One region of the Shinella sp. GW821-FHT11G07 genome, then DNA from elsewhere that is predicted to be linked to it. Evidence: riboswitches for the same ligand, from Rfam matches in the RefSeq annotation. Region 1 holds a riboswitch; each other region holds the start of a gene.
What was found. Region 1 has a riboswitch for cobalamin ahead of AC1RT2_RS24295 (TonB-dependent receptor plug domain-containing protein). Riboswitches for the same ligand answer to the same signal wherever they lie in the genome.

Region 1 (2,195 bases):
GCATATCCGGCTTGAAAACGAAGTTCCGGCACGTCTATGGGCAGACGGTCTTTTCCTTCGTCCATGACGTGCGCATGGAAACGGCGCGGGCAGGGCTGGAGGGACAAGACTGGACGGTCGCGCAGGCAGCCCATTTCACCGGCTACAACCATGCCAGCAACTTCTGCACAGCCTATCACAAACATTTCGGCCACCCGCCCGGAAGCACCGGCAAGCGATACTCCCAGTCTCGAACTCCGGTTTAAAAATATCCGACCGGCAGCGCGGCGGATCGATTCAGACGAACAACATCGGGGCCAGCGGCCTATGGTGCCGCACCAACAGGTCGCAGACATGACCGCACCCGACCCGCAGGGCTGAAACATCGCCCAAAATCACATTGCCAAGCAGGCGCCATTCATTGAATCCAAATCGGCCTGTGGGTAGGATCCTTCATCCCTTGACCCCGGCTCACAACCGTCAATATATGTTGATTACGGAACAGGTTCCGTCAGTACGACGGATGAAAAGGGAACACGGTGAGGATTACCCATCAGGGGCCGAGACCGTGACTGCCCCCGCAACTGTAACCGCCGAGCTTGCCTCATGATGCCACTGCGCGAATGCGTGGGAAGGCGGGACAAGCGATGACGCGGAAGTCAGGAGACCTGCCTGTCCCGGTCACCCATGCCAGGATACGGGGAGTGTCCGGGCGCGGCCGGTCGTAGTGGTGACATTGTCGAAGATGTCGCCGCGTCGGTGGACGGTTTAGGGAAGCGCCAGCTCTCCGGAAATCCTCACTCGCCCGCGGTTGGTAACCGTGCAGGGATCAGCCTGCCGTGGGGGAAATATGAAGAACTATCTGGCGGGGGCTTCCCTGCTTGCGATCGTATTGTGTCAGCCCGTCCTGGCGCAGGATCAGCCGGTAGCCGAAACGCCGACCATGCTCGACGAGATCGTGATTACTGACGGTCTCACCTCGGTGGAACTAAGGAAGTCCGGCCGTGCCGTCACCGTCATCACTGGCAAAGAGATCGAGAAGAACCAGGTTCGCTACGTGGCAGATGCGCTTCGGTTCGTGCCGGGTTTTGCCGTATCGCGGACAGGGTCCTACAGTGGCCTGACGCAGGTGCGCGTGCGCGGCGCGGAAGGCAATCAAGTGCTTGTCGTCATCGACGGCGTCGAGGTCAATGACAATGGCCAGGGCGAATTCGACTTCGGCAGCCTGCTTGCCGACGATATCGATCGCATCGAGATCCTGCGCGGCCCGCAGAGCACTTTCTGGGGCGCCAACGCCATGTCCGGCGTCATCAACATCATCACTAAAAAGGGCGAGCGCAATTCGACCAAATCGACGGCCCGTACAGAAGTCGGTGCGGATGGCACGGTGATGGGCGCGCTCTCCACCCGCGGCGGCGGCGAAAATTTCGACTATTCGCTCGCCGGCGTCCTGCGCCGTTCGGAAGGTTTCAACATTTCCGACATGGGGAAGGAAGACGACGGCGACCGCAACGGCACGCTGAACGGCAAGTTCACGGTGGACCTGTCGCCCGATACGGTGGTGGATGGTACGCTGCGCTACGTCAACCGCCGCAGCGATCTGGATCCGCAGAACTACGACACCGCGATGACCTATGATGCGGACGATTATACGAAAAGCCGCGAGTTCTTCGGCTCGATCGGCCTCACCAACACCGCGCGTGACGGCGCGCTAACGCAGAAGGCGCGCTTTTCCGGCAACGACATCTATCGCTTCAACCACTCCGAGGACTTCGGCGACAGCTGGAACGATGGCAACCGCTACAACGCGACCTACCAGGCCTCCTACCGCTACGACGACCTGGACAACCAGGTCCACCAGCTGACCGCCGGCTACGAATGGCAGCGCGAGACCTTCTCGCCCTCGCATCTTACCGAAACCTTCAGCCGCAACGCCCATTCGCTGATCGGTGAGTATCGCGGCGAGTTCTTCGACCAGCTCTATCTCAATGCCGGCGCGCGACAGGACTGGAACAACGCCTTCTCGGATGCCGCGACCTGGACGGTGAGCGCCGCCTGGCAGATACCCGACGCGGAAACACGGCTGCATGCCTCCATCGGCACGGCCGTGACCAACCCGACCTTCTACGAGCAGTTCGGCTATATCCCCGGCACGTTCAAGGGCAACCCGAACCTGAAGCCGGAGGAAAGCTTCGGCTGGGATATCGGCGTGGAGA
Region 2 (2,195 bases), on a different contig from region 1:
TCAGGCAGCCTTGACGACTTTCTCGTTGGCAAAGCCCAACGCGAGACCGAGCACGATCCAGAAGAACAGCGTCGTGGCAAGTGCCGCAACCGCGAACTCCGCACCGAGAACGGCCGGAACGTTGCTGGAAATGTCGCTCGGCTGCGGCGCGCCGTAAACCTGCGGCGCCGCAATCAACACGATGCCAGCGACCTTGGCCACGATACCTTGCTTCAGGAACAGGAGGTACAGTCCCCCGGCCGAGAGCAGGACGGTCGCAACCCACCATATCTGGCGCTGGGTAAGATCAGCAGCCGGGAAACCCGGAAGTTCCGGCGGCAGGCCGATGGCCGGCAGCATATGCACGGCAAGCCAGCCGGCGGCACCCCAGAGCGCACCATTCGCGACGGTGATCGGGTGTCCGGAAACCAGGCTGAAACCCGCCAGCAGAAGCGCAAAGCCGGTGCCGGTGACGAGGTTGGCCAAAAGCGTGCCGGAGAAACGGCTCATGCCGAACATGATGCCACCTTCCTCGTGCTCTTCGCCCTCATGGGCATAGGCGACGGAAACCGGCGACAGATACGATGCGACGTCCAGAATCACGGCACCGAGCGAGGAATGCTCCTGCGTCGTGGCGGGTGTCGTGCCGTCGGTCGTCGGTGCGGTTTCTTCTCCGCCGCCTTCGAATTCTTCTGCGTGAAGAATGAGCGGCACGACTCGCGCCTCCTGGGCGGCCGTCATCAGCACACCAGAGAACAGCCCGGCCACCAGGGCGGCCAGGAGATAACGAACGATCATGTCAAAAACTCCTTAGTGGCAGGGAAAGCCGTAGGAGTGACGGGTGTCGTGCGCCGTATCGTGCAGCACGGCCGAATTTGCGAGGCCGGCGCTGAAAACAAGGAAGGCACCGAGCAGCAGCGCAAGCGCGCCGGCGACAAGGCGATCGTTTGCGGAAAGGGTAACAGTAGACGTAGCGGAAACAGCCATGACAACCTCCGTGCAGGCGTTGGGGAAGCCCCTCCCCAGGTCGAGCGATATGCCCTCATCGGCTGGCAGGTCTCCTGGCTCATGGCGTCCGGCGTTTTCACGCCTGCGGACCGCTCTCACCTTCCCGGGCATCAGCATCGCGAAAGGTGGACGATTCGTAGAAAAAGAGGCGTCCGAGCCTTGGCTTATCGCAATGCCACCCAGTGGCTTTTCCGGCTGGTTTTCTCGGTGCAGCCCGGAGCACCATGCCCCATGACCCACACCAATCCTCCCCACCGGATGAACGTTCCTCGCCACTCTACAGTCGCGGGGTCGGCCGTGATTGCAGCGCCCTATTTGGGTCCGCCGCGTCACATTCCCATTTACTCCCCGATCCGTTTCCGGATCCGGGAACCATCCAATACTGCGGATGATTATGCTTCCCGTCCCGTGAAGTCAATCGACCGGCAGCGGCATGACCTGTGCTGAAACCGCCGTTCGGTCGTCGCAATCTCAATAGCCGGGAATGATCACCATGCCGCCGCCATTGTTGTAATAGCCGTCGTCGCCGTTGTAGCGCTCATAGTAGCCATCGACCGGACCTTCCAGCACGTCATAGTCCTGCTGATACTGACGTTGCTGGTACTGGCGCTGCTGATATTGACGCTGGCGATTCTGGCGAGCCTGAGCATATTGCGCGGCCTGCCGGAGTTCACGGAACTGCGCACGCGACAGGTAGCCGTCAGCGCGATAACCGGACGAGCCCTGCCATGACGCGATCGCCGAGCGGGTACGCGGGCCGAACACGCCGTCCGCGCCATAGGTGTTGAAGCCCAGAACGCTCAGCCAGCGCTGCGCCTGCACACGGGTCGAGCGCTGCATATAGGCTTCGCGGGGGTCAATGACCGGGTCCTCGACAACCTTGCGCTCGGTTTCCGCGGTCGCCGTCTCCTGCTTCGGCTTGGTTTCCTGTGTTTGCTGACGCGCGGCATCGGCGAGCGTCGACAGCCGTTCGCGGGCATCCGCGAGGAACCGACCATTCGGATATGCCCTGAGATAGTCGCGGAAAGCATCTGCCGAACCGTCGAGCACGGCTTTCCGGAAGGTTTCCTCCTCGCGCTTCGCCGCATCGGCCTGTTCCACGGCAAGGCCCCGGTCCTTCGTCTCGGCACCCTGCGCTTCATTTTTACGGGCTGCGGCTGCCGCGTCATCGGCTTCAGCCTGCTTCTTTGCCGTCGCCGCCTCTTCGG
Region 3 (2,195 bases), on a different contig from region 1:
TTGCGCGTCTGCGCCGCACCCTCCAGCGCCTTCAATCGGCCCTGGACGAGCGGGTCGTGCACGCGCACCGAGGTCAGGCGGGCAGCGACGGCACCGCCTTGCTCGACGGCACCGGCTTCGGCATGACGGCCGAGCAACGCGAGTTCCTCAAGCTTCTGCGTGGCGAAGGCGAGCCAGGAACGAAGCTCGTCGTCGAGTGCCGTTTCAAGCGCGGTATCGATCGGCACGTGCAGCAGCGAGCAGGACGGCGCGATCTCGATGTTGCCCACTCCGCGGCGCGCAATGATCGGCACGAGCCGCTGCGCCAGCGACGCCAGATCCGCCCGCCAGACATTGCGGCCGTCGATGACACCGAGCGAGAGATGCAGCGTCCCCGGTGCCGTTTCGGCGATCGTTTCCAGTTCCTGCGGTGCGCGCACCAGATCGACATGCAGGCCGGCGACGGGAAGGCTGACCGCTGTGCCAAGGTTTTCGCCAAGACGCCCGAAGTAACCGGCCAGCAGGATGCGGAGACCGGGCGCGGCCTTCGACAGGGCCGCATAGGCTCGCTTCAGGCCATCGCGCTCCTTGTCGGAAAGGTCGAGCACAAGGCACGGCTCGTCGATTTGCACCCAGTCCGCCCCCGCCTCGGCGAGTTCCGCAAGAATACGGCCATAGACCGGCAGAAGACGGTCGAGCAGGTCGAGGGCATCCGACCCATCCCGCGTCTTGCCGAGCTTCAGGAAAGTGACCGGGCCGAGGAGGGCGGGACGGGTGTGGATACCGAGCGCCTTCGCCTCCAGGAAGCTTTGCAGCGGCCGGTTCTCCGTCAGCGCGAAGGCTAGGTCGGCGGAAAATTCCGGCACCATGTAGTGGTAGTTCGTGTCGAACCATTTCGTCATTTCGAGCGCCGGCACGCCCTGCCCGTGATGGGCGTGGCCGCAGGCGGCATGCTCGCCGCCGGTCGCACCGCGCGCCATGGCGAAATAGATGTCGAGGTCGACAGGCCCGCCGGTCCAGCCGTAGGCCGGCGGAATGGCACCCACCATGACGGCGGTATCGAGAACGTGGTCATAGAAGGAGAAATCGTTGGACGGGATCGCGTCGATCCCCTTCTCCTGCTGGAGCTTCCAGTTTTCCGCCCTCAGCGTCTTTCCGACGTCGAGCAGCGACGTGCGGTCCGCCTTGCCGGACCAATAGGCTTCGAGCGCGAATTTCAGCTCGCGATGTCTTCCAATCCTGGGAAAACCGAGATTTGCAGTTCTGATGGTCATTTTCCTACCCCGTAGGTTATGGGCAGGGAGGAATGACGCATCGACGACGGCGGCGCACAGGTGGCCGGTCGCAAAAGCGGCACACCGGGACACCCCGCCCGTGGACGTTATCTATCGGGGGCGGGTCAGCGCTTGCGTCCGTCTTCCCGAGGCGTCTTCCTCAGTGACATGGTGGACGAAACTCGCCGCTTACAGTTGCGGGGGCAGCTCCGGCATGGACCCGAAGGTCGCACCGGATTCCCTCTTAGCTTCGGATCGGAACCCGAAGAACCTCGATGGCGGGATCATCGTCTGTCCGGAGTCATTCGTCAATGATATAAAGATATCTTTATATCTTTTTCTTATGCGCCCACGCCGTCCGGGCGACTGATCTCTTCGAGATACCAGTCGATATAGCGAAGCTCGTTCTGCTCCATTGGCGCGATCGGCCCGGGCACGAAATAGTGCGACTGCACACCGCGCGCCGTGTGCTCGATGATCGTCTTGTCTTCCGCCGTCGTGACCTTCCACAGCCAGGTGAGCTTTTCGAGATCGTAATCCCTGCCCTCCTCCGCTTTGCCGTCGACGAGCCAGATCAGTTCCATCTCGCACGTCCCCGCCGTCTTCGGGATGAAGCGGTAGATCATGCCGTGGTCGGGATAACAGACAAGAAAAGTCGTGCCGCCGAGATGGATAGAGGTGACGCCGCCGTCGAAATCGGAAAAGCGGCCCATCAGCGGCGCAACGGCCTTGCCGTCCTCGCTGCCGCTCTGCACGCCGTCATAAAGCGCATAGCGGAAGGCATGGATCGCCTCGCGGCCTTCGCGCGACGTCTGCCAGTGGTTGCCCGAGCCGACTTCGATGCCGAGTGCGCAGGTGCGCGCCTCCATCGCTTCATTCAACGCCTCGATCATATGCAGCGGCTGTTCGAGCGCATGGGTCTGCGAATATTCCGGATGTGCC
Region 4 (2,195 bases), on a different contig from region 1:
CAGGCGGCGACCACGGCGCGGCTCAGTCGGTAGTTCCAGATGATGCCCTCGTCGATCGGCTCCAGCGCATAACCCGCCTGCCAAAGACGGTTCGCCACCGTCTTGGCCACGACATCGAGCGGGATTGCCGTCTCGCCAACCGCCGCGCCCACACCGAGTGCGGCAAGCAGGAGCACGAGCGCCGCGAAAGCGGCGCCCGTCCGGAGCAAGAGGGGGCGATCTGCCATCACTTGGCGAGGCCAGCCTTTTCGACCGCGTCGGCGAGCACTTCGATGCCCTCGATGGTGCGGATCGTCGGGTTCATCGCCTGGGCGTCCATGTCGACCACATAGCCGTTCTTGACCGCCGGCATCAGGCTGGCGACCGGATCTTCCTTCAGGAACTTGTGCTTGACGGCGACGTCATCGGCCGGGAAGCGGCGGCGTTCCATCTTGCCGGCGACGATGATCGTCGGATCGGCCTTGGCAACGGTTTCCCAGCCGACGGTCGGCCATTCCTCGTCGCTCTCGATGACGTTCTTGATGCCGAGCGCGGACAGGATGTAGCCCGGCGCGCCGTTGCGGCCGGCGACATAGGGGTCGATGTCGAGTTCGGCGCTGGAGAACCAGAAGACGGCGGACAGCTTGCCGTCGGCAGAGGCGATCTTCTTGCGGGCCGCGGCCTCGCGGGCCTTGAGCTCGGCGATCACCTTCTCGCCCTGATCCTGTACATTGAAAATCTGCGCCAGTTCGCTGATTTCCTTGTAGATAAGGTCCATGGTGAAGACCGTCTTGCGCACACCGTCTCCGCCACCGGTATTGTCTTTGCCGATGCAATCGGCTGGCGAGGTGTAGACGGGGATCTTCAATTCCTCGAACTGTTCCGGCGTCGCGACGATGCCTTCCGGGCCGACATGCCACTGGAACTGCGCCGTCACGAGGTCCGGCTTCTTGGCGACGACGCTCTCGAAGCTCGGATCATTGTCGGCAAGGCGCTCGACCTTGGCATTGGCCTCCTCGTAACCGGTCAGAACCGGGCCGATCCAGACCGCGGTGCCGACCATGCGGTCGCCGACGCCGAGCAGGTAGAGGATTTCGGTCGAACTCTGGCCGAGTGAGACGGCACGCTCCGGCGCCTTCTCGAAGGTGACCGGACGGCCGCAATTCTCGAACGTCAGCGGATACTGGGTTTCGGCGGCGTGGACCGCACCCGAGGAGAGAACAAAAGCTGCCGTGCCGGCAACGAACGAAAGCAGAGGGGCGGCACGTGAGGCCGCGGCAAAGATGGTCATGGGTTTCTCCCGAATGAAGGACTGCGCAAAAGGCGCGGAGGGACACGGCGGCAGGCAGAAGCCTAGCCGACGCACCAACAGGAGCGGATCGATTGCGGTCGGGAGAAAGCGAGTAGATATCTGCCAGGGGTGGCAGCGAAAATCGTCATGGCGTCTCCGTTCCGGGCATCCCCGCCCGTGACTTGGATTGTTGCTATGACGGCAGGTCTCCTGGCTCACGGATATCTGCTGCCTGTCTGCCTTCCCGCGGAAAACCGCAGTGGCATGACGCATAAACGCGTCCGAGGACAGGCGGCAATCCGCCTACAGTTGCGGGGGCAGCCACGGAATGGGTCCCTGTTGGGTCGTCCGCACCGTGTTCCCTATTAATCCCCTGGGAGTCATCCGTCAGGGAACCGTCGGCCCATCCTTAGTCCGCGCCACTCGGCAGCGTCAAGGCGCGATAGCCGTCAGGTCTCGAAATCCCCGAAGACATCCTGCAGGCGGGTCAGCGTATCGACGCGTTCACTCACCGCCTCGCCCATCACGACGATGATGTTGCTGAGCATGAGGTCCATGACGGCCGTCATGGTGGCGGCACCATCCCACAGCGGACCATGGGAGCCGGGTACGACGAGGCAGATGTCGGAGACCTCCGGCCCCCAGGGGCAGAATTCATCGGTGAGCAGCACGACCTTGACGCCGGCACGCCGCGCCTCCAGCGCCAGCGGTCGCGCCTTGGCGGCGAAGCGGCGCACGTCGTGCAGGAAGAGCAGCCGCCCCTCGACGGAACCGTCGAGCACTTCGGCATAGGTGCCGTTGACGCCATCGACGAACTGGACGCGCGAGCGGGTATAGGAAAGCTGGCTCGCAAAATACTGGGCGATGCCGCGCACATTCTGGTAGGCCGCGACATAGACCTCGCTGGCACCGATGAGCGCGTCGA

Region 2: another riboswitch for cobalamin. It lies ahead of AC1RT2_RS04510 (CbtB domain-containing protein); the one in region 1 lies ahead of AC1RT2_RS24295 (TonB-dependent receptor plug domain-containing protein).
Region 3: another riboswitch for cobalamin. It lies ahead of metE (5-methyltetrahydropteroyltriglutamate--homocysteine S-methyltransferase); the one in region 1 lies ahead of AC1RT2_RS24295 (TonB-dependent receptor plug domain-containing protein).
Region 4: another riboswitch for cobalamin. It lies ahead of AC1RT2_RS00370 (ABC transporter substrate-binding protein); the one in region 1 lies ahead of AC1RT2_RS24295 (TonB-dependent receptor plug domain-containing protein).

Annotation. Positions count from the first base shown of each region.
Region 1 covers NZ_JBXARJ010000014.1:71,468-73,662, reverse strand. Annotated here, with positions in the region: gene AC1RT2_RS24305 (iron chelate uptake ABC transporter family permease subunit) at 1-65, opposite strand, end outside; gene AC1RT2_RS24300 (helix-turn-helix domain-containing protein) at 12-245, shown strand; cobalamin riboswitch at 466-669, shown strand; gene AC1RT2_RS24295 (TonB-dependent receptor plug domain-containing protein) at 830-2,195, shown strand, end outside.
Region 2 covers NZ_JBXARJ010000002.1:207,302-209,496, reverse strand. Annotated here, with positions in the region: gene AC1RT2_RS04515 (CbtA family protein) at 1-777, opposite strand; gene AC1RT2_RS04510 (CbtB domain-containing protein) at 790-966, opposite strand; cobalamin riboswitch at 1,014-1,379, opposite strand; gene AC1RT2_RS04505 (peptidoglycan-binding domain-containing protein) at 1,459-2,195, opposite strand, start outside.
Region 3 covers NZ_JBXARJ010000007.1:160,990-163,184, reverse strand. Annotated here, with positions in the region: gene metE (5-methyltetrahydropteroyltriglutamate--homocysteine S-methyltransferase) at 1-1,253, opposite strand, end outside; cobalamin riboswitch at 1,339-1,543, opposite strand; gene AC1RT2_RS15465 (aromatic ring-hydroxylating oxygenase subunit alpha) at 1,595-2,195, opposite strand, start outside.
Region 4 covers NZ_JBXARJ010000001.1:71,077-73,271, forward strand. Annotated here, with positions in the region: gene AC1RT2_RS00365 (FecCD family ABC transporter permease) at 1-227, opposite strand, end outside; gene AC1RT2_RS00370 (ABC transporter substrate-binding protein) at 227-1,234, opposite strand; cobalamin riboswitch at 1,454-1,685, opposite strand; gene AC1RT2_RS00375 (MurR/RpiR family transcriptional regulator) at 1,720-2,195, opposite strand, start outside.